DNA from 2 places in the Serinicoccus sp. CNJ-927 genome. Region 1 is predicted to be linked to the other one. Evidence: riboswitches for the same ligand, from Rfam matches in the RefSeq annotation. Region 1 holds a riboswitch; the other holds the start of a gene.
The links. Region 1 has a riboswitch for thiamine pyrophosphate ahead of BJF86_RS08145 (thiamine ABC transporter substrate binding subunit). Riboswitches for the same ligand answer to the same signal wherever they lie in the genome.
Positions count from the first base shown of each region.

Region 2: another riboswitch for thiamine pyrophosphate. It lies ahead of thiM (hydroxyethylthiazole kinase); the one in region 1 lies ahead of BJF86_RS08145 (thiamine ABC transporter substrate binding subunit).

Region 1 covers NZ_MKKF01000022.1:146,891-156,361, forward strand. The annotation lists gene BJF86_RS16930 (glycosyltransferase) at 1-37, opposite strand, end outside; gene BJF86_RS08130 (hypothetical protein) at 34-918, opposite strand; gene BJF86_RS08135 (polysaccharide biosynthesis protein) at 915-2,732, opposite strand; gene BJF86_RS08140 (DUF4235 domain-containing protein) at 2,908-3,189, opposite strand; gene BJF86_RS17930 (hypothetical protein) at 3,357-3,611, shown strand; TPP riboswitch at 3,581-3,685, shown strand; gene BJF86_RS08145 (thiamine ABC transporter substrate binding subunit) at 3,688-4,860, shown strand; gene BJF86_RS08150 (HAD-IIB family hydrolase) at 4,857-5,660, shown strand; gene BJF86_RS08155 (glycosyltransferase) at 5,750-8,038, opposite strand; gene BJF86_RS08160 (WcbI family polysaccharide biosynthesis putative acetyltransferase) at 8,026-8,946, opposite strand; gene BJF86_RS18165 (hypothetical protein) at 8,943-9,263, opposite strand.
Region 2 covers NZ_MKKF01000052.1:58,930-68,400, reverse strand. The annotation lists partial or broken gene BJF86_RS19935 (thiaminase II) at 1-274, shown strand, start outside; gene BJF86_RS19415 (hypothetical protein) at 352-663, shown strand; gene thiD (bifunctional hydroxymethylpyrimidine kinase/phosphomethylpyrimidine kinase) at 745-1,608, opposite strand; gene thiE (thiamine phosphate synthase) at 1,605-2,258, opposite strand; gene thiM (hydroxyethylthiazole kinase) at 2,255-3,058, opposite strand; TPP riboswitch at 3,046-3,140, opposite strand; gene BJF86_RS16420 (FAD-dependent monooxygenase) at 3,276-4,451, opposite strand; gene BJF86_RS17750 (TetR/AcrR family transcriptional regulator) at 4,448-5,023, opposite strand; gene BJF86_RS16410 (ABC transporter ATP-binding protein) at 5,148-6,953, shown strand; gene BJF86_RS18060 (glycosyltransferase) at 6,950-8,404, shown strand; gene BJF86_RS16400 (glycosyltransferase) at 8,434-9,471, shown strand, end outside.

The sequences.
Region 1 (9,471 bases):
CCAGCCCGGTGGACCGCACCCTCGACGAACCGCTCACGTCGCACCATTGTGCCGGATCAGCCACCAGATCCCGGCGACCAGCAGAGCCGCGGCGGCCCAGAGCCCGGCGACCGGGGTATGCCCCCAGCCGGGTCGGCGCGACAGCCGCTGGTAGAGATGCTCGCGGTGGGCGTCGACGAGCCGCTCCCCGCGCGCGGCGCGGCGGACCAGCGTCACCCCGGTGTCGACCAGGTAGGGGAGCAGCGGGGCGGCGAGGAGAAGCGGCCGGCCGCCGCCGGCCTGCTCCAGGACGATGCCGGCGGTGAGCAGCGCGCCGACGAGGTAGCTGCCGCAGTCGCCGAGGAACATGCGCGCGCGGGGGAGGTTCCACGGCAGGAAGCCGAGCCCCGCCCCCAGCGTGAGCGCGCCGAGCGCCACCGCCGCCGGGGCCACGCCGCCCAGGAGGGCGATGAGTCCCCAGGCCGCTGCGGTGAGTGCCGTGATCCCGTTGATCCCGTCCATGAAGTTGACGACGGTCACGACCACGGGGAGCGCGAGCGCGGCGAGCAGGGCAGTCCCGACGCTGCCGACGACGGACCCGAGCACCGCGCCGAGCAGGAGCAGGGCCACGATTCGCACCAGCGGCGAGACGTCCCGCAGGTCCACGAGCACGCCGAGGAGCGCGGTGGCGGCGCAGGCGCCGAGGGCGGTCCAGGGCAGGCCGGCCACGCCGAAGGCCGACGCCGCCACGGCGGTCAGGAGCACCCCGGCCAGCGGTGCCAGCCCGCCGCCGCGCAACGTCGGTGTCTGGTGCGACGAGCGGTGGTTCGGGACGTCGACCAGGCCCCAGGACCGGAGCAGGGGCGCCAGGGCCGGGGCAGCCGCCACGGTCAGGACCGCCGCGCCGAGCACGAGGGCCGCGAGGACACCTGCGCTCATGCCGGGTGCAGCACGCTCTCGCTCGGGTCGGAGCGGTCCCGGAGCCAGGCGATGAGCTCCGGTGTGCTGGACAGGCGGCCCGAGGGCACCTCGTCCGGGTCCAGGCCCGGCACCCGGACGGACCAGAGCAGATGGTGCCGCGTCTGGTGCTCCTCGTCCAGGCCGAAGAGGTCCTCGGTCAGCTTCTCCCCGGGGCGGAGCCCGGTGTACTCGATCGCCACGTCGCGTCGGCCCGACATGGCGATGAGCGTGCGCGCCATGTCGTCGATCCGGACCGGGACCCCCATGTCGAGCACGAGGACGTCGCCGTCCGAGCCCAGCGAGGCTGCCTGCATGACGAGCTGGCAGGCCTCCGGGATGAGCATGAAGAAGCGCTCCACGTCCGGGTGGGTCACGGTGACTGGCCCGCCGCGCTCGATCTGCTCGGTGAAGATCGGGATGACCGAGCCGCGGGAGCCGAGGACGTTGCCGAAGCGGACCGAGACGTAGCGGCCCGGCTGGCTGAAGGCGAAGTGCGCCGTGAGCCGCTCGGTGACCCGCTTGGTGAAGCCCAGGACGGAGGTGGGGTTGGCCGCCTTGTCGGTGCTGATGTTGACGAAGGTGCCCACGCCGTGGGCCGCGCAGGCGCGCAGCACGTTGAGGGTGCCGGTGATGTTGACCCGCCAGGCCTCGAGCGGGAAGCGCTGCAGCAGGGGGAGGTGCTTGAGCGCGGCGGCGTGGAAGACGACGTCGGGGCGGTGCTGGGCGAAGGCGCGGTCCACCATGGCGGCGTCGGAGATGTCGCACAGGACCAGGTCCTCGCTCTGCAGCAGCCCGCGGCCGGTGACCGAGAGCTGCACCGCGTGCAGGGCGGACTCGTCGCGGTCCAGCACGATGAGCCGACGTGGGTGGAAGCGGGAGATCTGGCGGCACAGCTCGGACCCGATCGAGCCGCCGGCGCCGGTCACCAGCACGACCTTGCCGGTGAGGTGGTCGGCGATGGCGGCCTGGTCCAGCTCGGTGCGCCGACGCCCCAGGAGGTCCTCGAGGTCGATGTCGCGCAGGTCGTCGGCGTGCGGGTCGGCGTCCAGCAGCCGGTCGAGGTTGGGCAGCACCTTGACCGTGAGCCCCGTCTGACCAGCCAGGTCGTTGACCGCTCGCATCAGGGTCGCCTCGGCGCGCGGGATCGCCACGATGAGGTGCGTCGCCTCGTACTTCTGGGCCACCTTGGCGATGGCATTCAAGCCGCCGCGCACCCGGATCCCGTCGATCCGCAGCTTGCGCTTGCTGCGGTCGTCGTCGAGGAAGGCCACGGGGCGGAACGGCGAGGTGTCGTCCTGCAGCATGTTGGCGACCAGGCGGCGACCGAGCACGCCGGCGCCGTAGATGATCGCGTTGTGGTCGACCTCCCGGCGCACCGCGGCCCGGGCGCGGTAGGAGCGCACCACGAAGCGCGAGGCCAGCATGAGGGACATCGCCACCGCGGCACCCACCGTGGGCACCGAGCGCGGCACGACGTAGGGCTGCAGCCAGATCGCCCACACGCTCAGCACCAGGGCGGTGAGGAGGGCGGCCCGGCAGACCGCCGTGACCTCCTCGAAGGACCCGCGGATGTGCTTGATGAGGTAGGGCCCGAACAGCATGCCGAGCGTGAGGTGGATGGCCGCGGCGGCACCGGCGACGATCCACGTGTCGGTGACGAAGGCGCGACTCAGGTCGTACTGGAACCGGATCCACGTCATGGCGATGATCGCCAGCGCCCAGACGGCGCCGTCCCCGAGCGCCCAGAGCACGCGTTTGAGCGCATCCGGGATGCGGCGGGGACGTGGGCTCACGTGCGTCCTGGAGGGAGAAGGATCGGCGGGCGAGAAATGGGCAGAGACAAGAATGGCCCGTGCTCGCCGGAAACGCAAGACCGCAGGTCAGAAATGTGCCGAGAATGCGCGTCAGGTCACGCAATCACGCGCTGGAGGGGCGGCTTTTCCCCTTGACGAATTCTTGACCTTCCGGTCAGTTCGTCTCGTCGGCGATCTGCTCGGGGCTCTTGCCGCTCGCCTTGGCGATCACCTTGGTCGACTCCCGGTTGGCCAGCATCCGCGCCAGCCCGACCAGCGCGCCGGAGAGCACCGCGAAGGCCACGGCCTCCTTGAAGTCGATGTCCGGGTCCTCCGGGTTGGTCGGGGAGTCGTTGCCCGTGACGAACTTCCAGGTGCCGTCGGTGACCTTGCGCGCGATGGAGCTGGCCGCCAGGACGGCGCCGACGGTCATGGCTTTGGCGACGAGATTACCCATGACCCGAATCCTGCCACACGACCACCGGACTCACCCTGTGGGGTGAACTCGCCTCTCGCGGCTTTCTTGCTATCGTGTAAGCGCTTTCATCCCCTGGCGGCGTTGCCGGGGGTGGGCTTCTTCGCCCCCGACCCAGCGTCCCCACCGGAGAGGTAGACCGCCGAGCCATGCCGTTCAAGCTGCCGGCCTGGGCCGTCCTCCTCCTGTGGATCCTGCTCGCCGTCGCCGCCCTGGCCGTCTTCTTCGGCAGTGCCCGGGGCACGCTGCGCGGTATGGACGTGGTGCTCGGTCCTCCGGAGCGCGACGAGGAGCACGGGGACGGCGGGGAGCAGGGGGACAGCGGGGAAGGCAGGGACGGGGACGACCGGGACGACGGTGATAGTGTCGGCGACGACCACGACAGGGGAGCGCCCGAGCGCTGAGAGTGCGGCACCCGCCGCAGACCCTCGAACCTGCACCGGCTAGCACCGGCGAAGGAAGTCGATGAGGAGCATCGCCATGACCGCGTCAACGACACGCACACGCAGCCGACGGATCACCTCCACCCTGGTCCTTGCGGCCACCACCGTGACCCTGGCCTCCTGCACGCTCACCGGCGGCGGGGGCGGGGAGGACGAGCCCACCGGGAGCACCGAGGCGGCCGACCCGGGCCCGACCGGCACCGCCGACGCCGGGGACGAGACCGCTGCGGCGCCCACCCCGGCCGACACCGGCACCGTGGTGCTAGCCGCCCACGACTCGTTCACGCTGCCGGATGACCTGGTCTCCGCCTTCGAGGCCGACACCGGCTACGACCTGGAGATCCAGCTGGCCGGCGACGCCGGGCAAATGGCCAACCAGGTCGTGCTGACCGCCGGCAATCCCACCGCCGACGTCGTCTTCGGCATCGACACCACCTTCGCCAGCCGGGTCGTCGCGGCCGAGGCGCTGCAGGCCTACCGGCCCGACGCGCTGCCGGAGTCGGCCACCGAGCACGACCTCACCGAGGGGGGCCAGGCATACCTCACCCCCGTCGACTACGGCGACGTCTGCGTCAACATCGACACCGCGTGGTTCGCGAACGAGGGCATCGAGCCGCCGGAGACGCTGACCGACCTGACCGAGGAGCAGTACGAGGACCTCTTCGTCACCCCGGGCGCGAGCACCTCCAGCCCGGGCATGGCCTTCCTGCTGGCGACGATCGGCGAGTTCGGCCCGGGGGAGTGGCAGGGCTACTGGAGCGACCTCATGGCCAACGGGACCAAGGTCACGAGCGGCTGGACCGACGCCTACACGGTCGACTTCACCGCCGGCGGCGGCGACGGCGACCGCCCGATCGTGCTGTCGTATGCCTCGAGCCCACCCTTCACCATCCCCGAGGGTGGCGTCGAGCCGACCACCCGGGCACTGCTCGACACCTGCTTCCGCCAGGTGGAGTATGCCGGTGTCCTCGCCGGCACGGACAACCCCGAGGGTGCGCAGGCGGTCGTCGACTGGCTGGTCAGCCCGGCGGTGCAGGCGGCCATCCCCGACGCGATGTATGTCTTTCCCGTCGACGACGAGGTCGAGCTGCCCGAGCTGTGGGCCCAGTGGGCGCAGGTCGCCGAGGACCCGATCGTGGTCGCCCCCGGGCAGATCGAGGCCGAGCGAGAGACCTGGCTGCGGGAGTGGGCCGACATCGCCACCGGGTGAGCGGCTCGGGGTCGCCGGCCGTACGGGCCGTGGCCTTCGACCTCGACGACACCCTCGCCCCCTCCAAGTCGCCCGTCCCCGAGGTCACCGCCACCGCGCTCAGCGAGCTGACCGCGGTGGTGCCGGTCTGCGTGATCTCCGGCGGCAGCTTCGAGCAGTTCCGCGAGCAGCTGCTGGCCCGGCTGCCGACCCCGGCCACCGGCTGGGGCGGTCTGCACCTCATGCCGACCTGTGGGACGAGGTACTACCGTCGCGCCGCCGGGGCGGCGGACTGGGTCCTGGTCGAGAGCCGTGAGCTGGACCCCGCCCGGCGGCGTCGGGCCGTGCACGTCGTGGAGGAGACGGCGCGCGAGCTCGGGTTGTGGGAGCCCGAGGACCGCGTGACAGGGGCACGCATCGAGGACAGGGGGTCGCAGGTGACCTTCTCGGCGCTGGGGCAGCAGGCCGCCATCGCCGACAAGCAGGCGTGGGACCCCGACGGCGCCCGCCGCGGCCTGCTCGCCCGTCACCTGGCGCAGCGGCTGCCCGACCTCGAGGTCCGCGTCGGGGGCTCGACCTCGGTCGACCTCACCGAGCGTGGGGTCGACAAGGCCTACGGCGTCGGTCGCTTCGCCCGCGAGGTCGGCGCCGACCCTCGCGAGGTGCTCTTCGTCGGCGACCGGCTGGACCCGCTGGGCAACGACTACCCCGTGCTGCGGCTCGGGGTCCAGGCCCGGCCCGTCGCCGACCACCACGAGACCGTGCAGGTGCTGCGCGAGCTCCTGCAGCGGCTGCGTGGGACGGCGCCCGGCCGCGCCTGACCGTGCGGGTCGCTGCTCACCGGCACGGCCCCCGGCGCCGGCACGCCCCGAGCACGCCCCCGGCACCGGGCGATCCGAGCCCGCCACGCTCAGGGGTGCCGCTGCCGCCAGTGCTCGACGACCACGTCGGCGGGCACCGGCTCCACCCAGCGGCCGGGGAGGCCGAGGGTGGGCGCCGGTGCCCCCTCCCACCGGGCCTCACCCTCGCGCCGGGTCGAGCGCACCCACACCCCGCTGTCCCGGCTGTCCCCGGCGTCGTCGAGATCCGCCCCGGGGGGCGCGTCGAGCGTGAGGTGCGCCGGACCGGGCGGCCAGGGCAGCCGCAGCACCGCCTCGGGGCGGGTCACCTCCACCACGGCGCGGCAGCGGGCGAGCACCCGTCCGGGTGGGTCCCCTCGGTGCACCCGGGGGTCCGGCGGCACCGGGGCCGGGTGCGGCACCCAGACCCCGAGGTCGCCCAGCCGCAGCAGCGCCTCCACGACGACGACGACCTGGCCGGGGGACCACGAGGCGCACCCCGGTCCCAGGACGGCGACGACGTCGGGCTGGGTGTGGTGCCACCCACGACCACGGACGAGCGGGTGGGGTATGCGCTCGGCCAGCGCGGCGGTCTCGGCGTTCTTCAGCCGCGCGATCCCCGCGGCGTCGCCCTCGTGTCGCCCCGCCAGGTCGGGACCGTCGTGCCAGGCGAGGGCAGCCGGCTGGTGGCGCAGCCGCGCCCCGGTGAGCCAGGCCCGCCAGGCCAGGTCCCAGTCCTCCCCGCCGTAGCCGGTCAGCGTCTCGTCGTAGCCGCCCACCGCCTCGAAGACGTCCCGGGAGATCGCGCTGACCGCCCCGATCACGTAGCGGAATGAGGTGTCGTCGGCATCCCGGAGGTCGCGGGTCGCGGCATACCCCTCACGCAGCCACCCGGGCTCGGTCAGGCACGCCGACGGCGGCCAGTCCTGGTCCGTCCCGGCGCCGCCGAGCCGGGCGTGCCGCCGACGCCCCACCGCGAGGGTCGGGCCCTCCAGGCAGGCGCGCTGCAGCGTCGCCACGTAGTCGTCCTCCGGCGCGGTGTCGCCGTCGAGGAAGACGATCACCCGGCCCTGCGCCCGGGAGGCACCGAGGTTGCGTGCGGCGGCCAGGCGGAAGCCGAGGTCCGGCTGCCGGACGACGGTGACCGGCAGCCGCATCGGGCCGATGACCGGCTCGGTGGGGGAGCCGTCGTCGGCGACCACCACCTCCAGCCCCCCGAGGACCCCGCGCTGGGCGTCCAGCCGGGCCAGGACGAGATCGAGCATCGGCTGGTCGCGGTAGTAGGGGACGACCACCGTGCACGCGGGACGGTCGGCCACCTCCCGCACCGCCCGCGCCGCCTCCGGCGAGGACGGACCCAGGGTGACCCCCTCGCCCAGCCAGGTGAGGTCGGGGTCGAGCAGCGCCGTGGTCACCGCCCGCGCCAGCCCTCCCGGCTCGACGAGCTGCACCGCGCCCGGCAGCCGGTGCGCCAGCTCGCTGGTGTAGCGCGAGCGGAGCACCAGGGGTCGCCTGCCCGCCGCCAGCCAGGTGGCGATGGACCCGGAGGCGGACACGTGCTGGTGCCCGGCCACCGGCACCGTCGCCGCGGCCAGCAGGCCGGGCAGCGCCTCGTCCGCCACCCACCCGGTCGTCGACCAGGACACCCCCGCCCGCCGGGCGCGGTCCGCCAGCAGGTCGGGAAGGTCCTCGTGGCCGCGGGATGCCCGCCCCAGGTTGCGTCCGACCACCGGCACGTGCCGGAGCGCCGGCTCCCGCGCCGCGGCCGCCGTCGCGTCGATCACCTGCTCCAGGCCCTTGCCCGGATAGAGGTAGCCCAGGGTCACCACGCTGCGCGGTCCGCCTGCCCGCGGCTCGACCGGAGGGCGGTCCGGCGTGACCGCGCCCGGCAGCGGGTCGACCGGCAGCGGGACCACGTGGGTGCGGCGGTCCACGGCGTCGGCCACCAGGCCGCCCCGGGCGTGCCGGACGGCGGCGCGCAGCAGCAGCCGCTCGTGCTCGCTGGCCACGACGACCGCGTCGGTCCCGGCGGCGAGCGCGGCATAGAGCCGCACCCGGTCGGAGCGCCACCGCCCGTCGCTGGCCTGCGGCAGGTCGTGCAGCACGACCGTGACCCGTGCCGCGCCGGCGCAGGCACGGCGCCACGCGGGGAGAGCCCCGGCGGGCTGCCTCGCCAGCAGCCGGTCGGTCACCTGGGCCAGCACCGTCCTGCCGGCCAGCGCACCCTCGGGCAGGTCCTCCAGCGTGCCGGGCCGCAGCAGCTCGGCATCGCCCAGGTGCGGGTGCAGCGTCACCCCGTGCCGCACCACGCCGTGCTCGGCCGGGCCGGGCACGAGGTGGGCCAGGGTCAGGGGCGCCATCCCAGCGCCGCGAGGCGGGCACCCTTCTTGGCCAGGCCGACCTCGACGACGCGCGGATGCCGGGCGTAGAACTCCAGGTGCGCCTGCGCCACCTCCTCGTCCGTGACCTCCTCGCCGTCCACCAGCCAGTGCTCGCGTGGCTCACCCGGCAGCCCCAGGGCCTGCAGCACCTCGGCGCGCAGCGGGGTGCGCACCGAGGACAGCAGCACCCGGCCCGGGTCCGAGACCCGGGCGCGGGGTGTGTCTCCTCCGATGTCGTCCACGACGCGCTGGGCCAGCCCGAGGAGCACCTCGTTGCCGGGGTGGTCGACCGTCCACCCGGCCCGTGCCCCGGCCTCGGCGACCAGGTCGCTCACCGGCAGCGTGCCCTCCGCCTGCTCGCGCCGGCGGAGCTCGGCGCCGGAGTCCGCCGCGACCTGCCGCACCGCCTCGGCGGGGAGCGTGGCCGGGCCGCTCCAGCCGGCAGCCAGACCCAGCCTGCGCACGTCGTGGTAGGGCACGACCGGCGGGTCGACCACCTCCTCGTCCTCGTGCCGGACCAGCACCTGCTCGGGGTAGAGCGCCTCGGAGAAGTAGTTGGCGACCCGGACCACCCGGGCCCCCTCCGGCAGCCGCGTGGCCACCTGTGCGGTGCCCAGCGGCATACCGTGGTAGTCCGCGCCGACCGGCTGGGCCACCAGCACGTCGAGCCGCTCGAGGAGGCGCCACAGGTGCGGCAGGTCGGACTCCACCAGCTCGTGCACCGGGGGCAGCCGGACCCCGCTGACCCGGCCCGAGGTGCCCACCGCCACGCGCAGCGCCTCCGCCTGGCAGTTGCCGTGGACCGCCAGGAGGGGCAGTCCCTCGTCGGGCAGGGGGTCGATCCCGTAGAAGACGCCGTAGTGCCGGCGTCGGCCCTCATCGCTCACGGCACGCCCTCCGTCTCCGCATCGACCCGGCGGCCCGAGAGCACCGCCGCATACACCGCAGTATGCAACGCGGCACCTGCGTCCCGCTGTCTCACCCGCTCCTCCCGGTCCACGCGGGGCGGCGGGGACCCCGCGGCGCGCAGCAGCAGCTGGGCCAGCCGGCCCGGGTCCGGCGGCCGGGACGCCGGACCCCACGACAGCACGCCCCCCTGCTCGCGCAGGTGCCCGACCTCGGGCGCCAGCACCCAGGTCCCCAGGTCGCGGCAGGCCTCGACCCAGCCGGAGTGGGTGGCCCAGGCATAGGGCAGCACGGACACGTCCAGACCGCGCAGGTAGTCCCAGAGCTGGTCGTCCGGCAGCCGCGGGCGACCCGGACGTCGACGACCCCCCAGGCCGGCCCACCCAGCTCGGTGAGCAGCCCCACCACCCGGCGGTCGTGACCGGGCCGGTCCGGGTCCAGCACCTCGGGGTGGGCGCGCACCTCGAGCCGGGCGCCGACGGGAGCACGGAGTCGACCTCCCGCAC
Region 2 (9,471 bases), on a different contig from region 1:
CTGCGACCACCTGTTCCAGGCCTTCTACGACCATCCCTACCTGCGCTCGCTCGCCGACGGCGGCGCCAGCCGGGAGAGTGTGCTGCACTACGTGGCTCAGGACCACGCATACCTCACCGCCTTCATGCGCGGCTATGGGCAGGGCATCGCGCTGAGCCCCGACCGGGAGTGGGTGGCTTGGTTCCGTGACCAGATCACCTTCCTGCTTGAGGATGAGACACATCCCCACCATGTGCTGTGCGCGGCCTTCGACGTCGACTACGCGTCCGTCACCGCCGCCCGGATGGCGCCGACCGCCCAGGCCTACATCAACCACATGATGCTGGCCGGGCGTGACAGCTGGGGGTGCTCATGGCGGCGCTCGCACCCTGCCCGTGGACCTACATCTGGGCAGCCCAGCGGCAGCAGGCGGAGGCTCCCGTGGCGGCGGACAACCCGTTCCGGGGGTGGTGGGAGTTCTACGCCGACGCGGGGGAGATCCTGCAGGACTTCACCGACCGCATGGACCGGCTCGCCGAAGAGGCCGGCCCGGCTGAGCGGGCGAGGATGGCCCAGGCATTCGAGGACAGCTGCCACCTCGAGATCAGATTCTGGCAGATGGCCTGGACCCAGGAGACCTGGGAGGACTCGCTGAGCCTCGGGCGGGCGGTCGCTCTGACCTGACCGGCGCTCATCGGGGAGGGACGCGCCGACTGGCCGCCGCATACCGTGCGGCCGGTTGGCGCATACCGTGCGGCCGGTCCGTCAGGGGTGGTGGTGCTGTCGCCAGGCGTGGTGCACGGGGCCGGGGCCGTGGCCGATGGCGAGGTCCCGGCCGTGCTCCAGCGCGCCGGTGAGCCAGTCCTTGGCGTCGGTCACGGCCTCGATCCAGGTGTCGCGCACGGGGACCAGCGCGGTGATCGCCGAGGAGAGGGTGCAGCCGGTCCCGTGGGTGTGGGGGGTGTCGACGCGCGGGGTGCGCAGCTCGGTCAGGCCGTCGGCGTCGGCCCAGACGTCCACCGCGTCGCCGCCGAGGTCGGCCGCGTCGCTGTCGAGGTCGACCGCGCCGTGCGCCTGCTCAGCACCAAGGTGGCCGCCCTTGAGCAGGACCCGCTCGGCACCGAGGCCGCGCAGCGCGAGCGCCTGGTCGCGCATCGTCGCCACGTCACCCGCCTGGGCCTCCGGGTCGAGGCCGAGGAGCACGGCCGCCTCGGGGAGGTTCGGGGTGATCGCGGCCACGTGCGGCAGCATCGAGCGCACCTCCTCGATCGCGTCCTCGTCGAGCAGACGGGAGCCCGCGGTCGAGACCATGACCGGGTCGAGCACCACGCGCGGCAACGAACCCGACCGGCACAGGTCGCCCACGGTGCGCGCCACCTCCGCGGTGCCGAGCATGCCGATCTTGGTCGCAGCGACGTCCAGGTCCGCCACCAGGGTCTCCACCTGCTCCCGCACGAAGGCGGCCGGCACGGGGAGCACCCCGGTCACGCCCTGCGTGCTCTGCGCGGTGAGCGAGGTCAGGACCGCGCAGCCGTAGGCCCCCAGCGCCGCGAAGGTCTTGAGGTCGGCCTGGATGCCCGCGCCACCGGAGGGGTCCGACCCGGCCACGGTCAGCACGATCGTCGTCATCGCGCGGCTCCCACCTGGTCTGCCAGGTCGCGGGCAGCCACCTGCGGGTCGTCGGCCGAGCAGATCCCGCTGACCACCGCCAACCCGTCCACCCCGGTCGCCAGGACCGCCGCGGCCCGGGCGGCGTCGATGCCGCCGATGGCCACGGACGGCAGCGTCGCGGCGGCCACCAGCTCGGCGAGGCCGTCGACCCCGACCGGCGTGGCGTGGTCGACCTTGCTGGGCGTCGCCCACACCGGTCCCAGCCCGAGGTAGTCCACCGTGCCCGCCGGCAGCTCGGCGGCGGCCCGCACCTGCTCCGCGGACGTGCACGACAGCCCGAGGTATGCCGTGTCGCCGAGCATCGCGCGCGCCGCCTCGGGAGCGAGGTCGGACTGGCCGACGTGGGCACCGTCGGCGCCGATGCGCTCCGCGAGGTGGACGCGGTCGTTGACGATGAGGGGGGCGGCAGACCTCGCGCCGTCGAGCGCGCGGCGGGCGAGCAGCCCGAGCGCGACGAACTCCTCGTCCGAGGCGTCCGGGTCGCGCAGCTGGACCACCGTCGCGCCACCCGCCACGGCGGCCCGGATGGTCGTGGAGAGGCCGTGGCGCCGCGTCATACCCGTGTCGGTCACGAGGTAGAGGCTGAGGTCGAGCGGGGCGCGGCTCATGCCAGCCGCACCCGCTCAGCCAGCGTGTCCGCCTCGAGCACGGCGAGTTCGTCCAGCAGCGCCACCGCGAAGCTCCCCGGCCCGGCCGACGCGGCGGCGGCACCGTCCGCGGCCACCGTCAGCGCTGCCGTGGCGGTCGTCGCCGCGAGCAGCGGGTCTGGCTCGACCGCCGCCGCGGCCGCCATGAGGGCGCCGAGCGCGCAGCCGACCCCGGTGACCCGGGTCATGAGTGCGTCACCGTTGTGCACCTCGACCGAGCGGGTGCCGTCGGTGAGCCGGTCCACCGGCCCGCTGACGGCCACCGCGCACCCGTGGCTCCGCGCCAGGGACCGGGCCGTCTCGACGCTGTCGTCCGTGCTGTGCGTGGCGTCGACCCCGCGGCCTCCGGCCCCGCCGCCGAGCGCCAGGATCTCCGAGGCGTTGCCCCGGATGATCGCCGGGGCGGCGGTCTCGAGCAGCTCGCGGGCGAGGCTCGTGCGCCAGGCCAGCCCGGCGGCGACCGGGTCGAGCACCCACGGGGTGGCGACCTCGCGCGCGCCCCGGACGGCGGCGCGCATCGCCTGCGACGTGTCGTCGTAGGGCGTCCCCAGGTTCACCAGCACCCCGCCGGCCACCCGGGCGAAGTCACCGGCCTCGTGCGGGTTGTCGACCATCGCCGGCGCGGCGCCCGCGGCGAGCAGCACGTTGGCGGTGAACGGCGCGACCACGATGTTGGTGAGGCACTGGGTCAGCGGGCTCTGGGTCCGCACCTCCGCCCAGCAGGCGGCGAGGCGGTCGGGGGAGACGGGCGTCTGGCTCATGACGATCCCTTCGCTAGTACGAGCTAGATCAGGTTCGACGGGTGTGATCTCAGCCGCACGTGCGGCACCCCGCGTCGCCCTCGACCCTAGCGCAGAGGTATGCCGAGACCCGCCCGGGGCGGACCCGTCCCGGGCCATCTCGCCTGTCGCCGCCGTCGCGGCCCCGTTCGCGTCGCGGCACCCGCTCGCGTCGCGACCCCCGCTCGCGCCGGGTTCGTCAGTGCGTGGGTGCCCCGCCGATGCTGCGCGCCACCAGTCGGGCGACGAGGGGCAGCCGGGTCGCCCGCACCACCAGCCGACGCAGCACAAGGGCGCTCCGGCCCGTGGGGACGAAGCTGGAGGCGCCCTGGCGAGCACGGTCCTGCACGGGCTCGACCTGCGCGCGCCAGCGCGTCTCGTAGCGGTCGAGCGCCTGGGTCAGGGTGACTGCGGTCACGGGCCGGGTCAGGGTCGCCAGCTCCTGCCCGAGCGCGTGCGCACCGGCGATGGCCAGCGAGGCCCCCTGACCGGCGATGAGCGACACGGCGTGCGCGGCATCACCCATGAGCAGCACCCGCCCGTGCCGCCACCGCGGAGCGATGGCCTGGGCCACCACGTCGACGAAGACGTCGTCCTCCGGCACGCGCGCGATCAGTGCCTCTGCCGCGGGACCGGCCCCGACGAGCTGTTCGCGCAACCAGTCGACGCGGTCCGCGGGCAGCTCGGTGCCCCTGGCCAGCGTGAAGGTGGACACCAGCTCGTCGTCCATGGCGTAGGTGCCCACCTGGCGACCGATCGTGTCGCTCATCTCCACCGTCAGGCCGAGCCGCTCGGAGACCTCGGGTGCCTCGGTGCTGAAGGCGCCGGTGAGGAATCCGAGGTGGCGGACCGCGGCATCGGGGAAGAGCTGCGCCCGGGTGGGTGAGTGCAGTCCCTCGCAGATGAGCACCAGGTCGGCGTCGAGCTCGGTGCCGTCGTCCAACCGGACCCGCGCCACATCCTCCTGGTCCCTGAGGTCCGCCATCTCCGCGACGTCCGCGACGGTGCGCCCGAAGTGCACCCGGGCCCCCTCGGGGAGGGTGGAGCGCAGCGCCTCCTCGAGGCCGCCGCGGGTGATCGACAGGAAGCGACCACCCTGCAGCTCGGCGAAGGCCGCCAACGGCAGCTCGCCGCTCGAGCGGCCGGTGGCCTGCACGAAGCGGGCCGCGCGATAGACGCGGCCGCGGGCGCTGATCGCGTCGAGTACGCCGAGCTCCTCGGCGGCGGCATACCCGGGCCCGAACAGATCCAGGGTGTAGCCCTCGGTGCGCGGCCCGGGCGCCACCTCGACGAGGTCGACCTGCCAGCCCAGCGACGTCAGCGCGTGTGCCACGGCGAGCCCGCTGATGCCCGCTCCACTGACCACAGCTCTCATCGGGAGTCCTTCCTGGTGAGCTCGACGAGGTGTGCCATGGCCTCGGCCACGGGGAAGTCCGGGTCCACGCTCCGGTGGAGCACGAGGCCCTCGATCCCGGCGACCAGGGCCGCGGCCCGGCTCCGCGCCGCAGCAGGCGGGTGTCCGACGTCGCGCAGCCGCTCCTCGAGGAGCGCGCGCAGCTCCCGGACGATCTGTCTGACCAATCCGGCGACCTCCGGGTCGCGGACAGCGGCGAGATAGGTCTCGGCGACCAGCATCGACGAGGGGTCACGGGTGAAGTCGGGGGAGTCGACCGTCGCGCCGTAGGCCAGCAGCCCCGGCTCCAGATCGGGGAGGGCGGCGGCGAAGGACGCCAGAGACAGCCGCAGCGAGGCGGTGGCGGCGTGCCGGCGCAGCTCCTCGGCCGAGGAGAAGTGGTAATGCACGACTCCGGGCCGCACCTGGGCCCGCTCCGCGACCGAGCGCACGCTGACCCGGCCCCAGCCCTCCTCGGCGATGAGGGCCGCGGCCGCCTCGAGCAGGGCCTCCCGGGTGCGCTCGCCCCGGGCAGCTCGTCCGTCAGCGGTCATGTCGCGAGCGTACCAAAAATTGGACGAACGACCAAATAGATCACCGGGGCGCCACGGGCCATCGGAAGCGGGCTGCGGTGCGGTGCCCCGGCGACAGCCCAGGTCACGGCTACGCTGGACGGCGATGCTCGCTCTGTGGCGCACCGTCCGCCAGCTCCTGACGGTCCTGCCCCCCGGCACCAGCCGCTTCATCATCGGCTTCGCGGTGCTGCAGAGCCTGCTCGCCGTCCTCGACGTCGCGGCCCTCGGCCTGCTCGCGGTCGTGCTCACCCCCATGCTCACCCAGCGCAGCGCGACGCTCCCGGTCCTGGGCATCGAGCTGTCCGAGCCGGTCGAGTTCGGGATCGTGCTGCTCGTCGTCGGCGGACTGATCATCACCAAGTCGGTCTTCGCGATCCTGCTGCAGTGGTGGGCGACGCGGCGGTTCGCGCGCTTTGAGCAGGCCCTCGGTGCCCAGCTGCTGGAGACCACCTTCCGTGCACCGTGGGCCGAGCGGCTGCGCCGCAACTCCACCGACCTGGTCCGCTCCACCGACGTCGGGGTCGGGGCGACGGTGGCCGGGGTCATCATCCCGTTCTGCCAGCTCTCGGGTGAGGTCTTCACCTTCCTCGCCGTGCTCGTGGTGCTCCTCGTGGCCCAGCCGGTGCTCGCGACGGCCACGATCCTCTACTTCGGCCTCGTGGCCTTCGCGCTCTACCGCGTCGTGCTGCGGCGGGCGGTGCAGGCCGGCAAGGACAACCGCAACTACTCCGCCCGCGCGGTGCGCCTCGTGACCGAGATGGTGCACTCGCTCAAGGAGGTCACGCTCCGGGACAAGTCGCAGGAGGTCGCCACCGTCGTGCTCCGGGCCCGGCGCCGCGCCTCGCAGGCGCGAGCCAACCAGACCTTCCTCGGTGCCGTCCCGCGCTACGTCCTCGAGTCAGCGCTCATCGGCGGTCTGGTGCTGGGCGGCGCGATCGGGTGGCTGCAGGACGGGGTGCCCGGCGCGTTCACCGCCATCGCGCTCTTCGGGGTGGCCGGCTTCCGGCTCGTGCCCTCGCTGACCCGCTTCCAGACGATCATGGGGCAGACGGCTGCCAACATCCCGTTCGCGACCCAGGTCCTGGAGGAGATCGACCGTGGCCGCCGGTATGCCGAGGCGGACCGGACGGGAGGCAACGCGCCGCTGCCGGACGACGCGCGCACGTTGCGCCTGGACGGCGTGACGTTCAGCTATCCGGACGCCGCGGAGGCGGCCGTGCGCGACGTCTCCCTCACCCTGCGGTTCGGCGAGACCCTCGCGCTCGTCGGGGCGTCCGGCTCGGGCAAGTCGACCCTCGTCGACCTCGTCCTCGGCCTGCTGCAGCCGGACTCCGGGCAGATCCTCGTCGACGAGCAGCCGCTGCCGGACGTCCTCAAGGCCTGGCGGTCCCGCGTGGGCTACGTGCCGCAGGACGTCGCGCTCTTCGACGCCTCGGTCGCGCGCAACGTCGCGCTCTCCTGGGACGACGACGGCATCGACGAGGACCGCGTCCGCCGCGCCCTGGAGCGGGCGCAGCTGCTGGAGGTCGTCGAGGCCCGGCCCGACGGCATCCACGCGCCCGTGGGGGAGCGCGGGCTGGCCCTGTCCGGGGGGCAGCGCCAACGGCTCGGGGTCGCGCGCGCCCTCTACACCGACCCGCTCGTGCTCGTCATGGACGAGGCCACCTCGGCGCTCGACACCTCCACCGAGCGGGCGGTGACCTCGGCCATCCGCGAGCTGCACGGCCAGGTGTCCGTCATCGTCGTAGCGCACCGGCTGGCGACCATCCGGCACAGCGAGCAGGTCTGCTTCATGGACCGCGCCGAGCTGGTCGCCACCGGCACCTTCGACGAGGTCGTCGCGCAGGCTCCCGACTTCGCCGTGCAGGCGGCGCTCGCCGGCCTCGCGGACGAGAGGAAGGACTCGTGAGCCCCCAAGGACCCCGTCTGCCATCGGTCGAGGGCCGGGCTCCGCGCGTCGCGCTGCTCGTCTACAACGACGCCCACGCCGACTCCCGCGTCATCAAGACCGCCGAGAGCCTGCGGGCTGCCGGTGCGCAGGTCCGGATCTTCGCCGTCGCGCGGGCCGGCTATCCCGAGGGCCCGGGGGTCGTGGGCGACGCGATCGAGGTATGCCGTGCCCGCGAGTTCGCGCTCGCGCGCCAGGCCCCCTGGCTGCTCGATCTGGCGCGCCGGGTGACCGGCCGTCAGCCCCCCGAGCCGGTGCCTGAGCCACCCGCGTCGCTGCCGAAGGCGCCAGGGACGCCCGCGCCCACCGACCACGCACCCGACGACCACGCACCCGACGCCTCGGCCCCCGCGACGGGCGAGCGGCATACCCCCGCCGCCCCTGGCGCCGCGCCGTCGGAGCCGCCGCAGCCGCCGCTGCCCGAGCCCCTCTTCGACCTCTGGCTGCGCACCTGGCGGACCGCCAGCCTCGGGCTCTACTGGTGGGACGCCGCCCGCGACGCGGTCGACTTCGACCCCGACGTGGTCCACGCCAACGACGGCAACACCCTCGCCCCCTCCTGGTGGATCGCGCAGCGCACCGGGGCGCGCCTCGTCTACGACGCCCACGAGCTGTGGCGGCACCGCAACGTGCGCCAGGACCGGCCGGTCGCGCCGCACGTCGAGGCCCTGATCGAGTCGACGGTCCTCCGACAGGCGGCCGGTGTCATCACCGTCAGCCCGTCGATCGTCGCCTGGCTGCAGGAGACCTACGACCTGCCGGAGACGCCCACCCTGGTGCGCAACGTGCCGCGCCCGGCCGTGGGCGGGGCACCGGGCCGCGAGCAGGGCCGGCTGCGCGCGCTGGCCGGGCTCGGCCCGGAGCAGCAGGTCATCGCCTACGGCGGCCGGATCACCACCTCCCGCGGCATCGAGGAGACGCTGGAGGCGATGACCCACCTGGGCGAGCAGGTGCACCTGGTGCTGCTGGGCTACGGCGAGGTGGGCTATCTCGCCGCGCTGCGCCGCCGGATCACCGACCTCGGGCTCGAGGCTCGGGTGCACTTCGTGGGAGCGGTCGCCCCGCCCGAGGTCTCGACGGCGCTGGCCGACGCGGATGTCTCGGTCGTCTACGTCCGCCCCATCTGCCTGAGCTACCGCTACAGCCTGCCCAACAAGCTTTTCGAGTCGATCCACGCGGGCATCCCGGTCGTGGCCGCCGATTTGCCGGACACCGCCGAGCTGGTGCGCGAGCTGGGCGTCGGCGAGATCTTCTCCGCGCAGAGCCCGGCCGACCTGGCGGCCACGATCGAGCAGGTGCTGGCCGACCCGACGCCGTATGCCGCGGCCGCCCGGGCCGCGGCGCACGGTCTCACCTGGACCGCCGAGGAGGAGCGACTGCTCGGGCTCTACGCGCGGGTGCTGCGCGGATGAGTCGGGATCCGCGGCCCCGGCTGCTCGTCATGGCATGGAGTCCGCTGCGATCCGACGCGCGGGTCCTGCGCCAGATCCGGCTCTTCGCCGACCGCTACGCCGTGACCACGATCGGCTACGGCGAGGCGCCGGACGGCGTCGTCGAGCACCTGCGCCTGCCCGACCACGTGGTCCACTGGCACAAGGACCGCCGGCTCCTCGCGTTGCGGCGGTTCGAGACGGCATACCGCGGCGCGCCGGTGACCGTCGCGGCGGCCGAGTTGCTCGCCGACCAGGCGAAGTTCGACGTCGTGCTCGCCAACGACGCCGACACCCTGCCGCTCGCGCTCGAGCTGGCGCCCTACGGCGGGGTGCACCTGGATCTGCACGAGTACGCGTCCCGCCAGAGCGAGGAGTCGTGGCGCTGGCGGCTCTTCGTCGCGCCGTACTACCGCTGGTTGCTGCGTCGCCACGGGCGCGAGGCCGACTCGGCGAGCACGGTGGGGCGCTGGCTGGCGCGGGAGTACCGTCGCGAGTTCGGCCTCACCTGCGCGGTGGTGCCCAACGCCGCGCCGTATGCCGACCGCACGCCGACACCGGTCGGCGCACCGCTGCGGCTGGTGCACTCCGGGCTCGCGCGTCGGGGCCGCAGCCTGCACGTCATGGTCGACGCGGTGCGCTCCTGCCAGCGCGACGTCACCCTCGACCTCTACCTCATGCCCAACGACCCGACCTATCTGGAGCAGCTGCGGGCCTCGTGCGCCGACCTGCCGCAGATCCGCTTCCACGACCCGGTGCCGCCGGAGCAGCTGGGCGACGCGCTCGCCGCTGCTGACCTGGGCGTCTTCGTGCTGCCGCCGGTCAACTTCAACTACAGGTTCACCCTGCCCAACAAGTTCTTCGACTTCGTCCAGGCACGGTTGGGGATCATCATCGGGCCGAGCCCGGAGATGGCCGATCTGGTGCGGCACCACCGGCTGGGGGTGGTGCTCGACGATTTCACCGGCGAGGCGCTCGCCGCCGCGCTCGACGCGCTGAGCGACGCGCAGGTCGCGGACTTCAAGGCGGCCTCAGACGCGGCCGCGCGG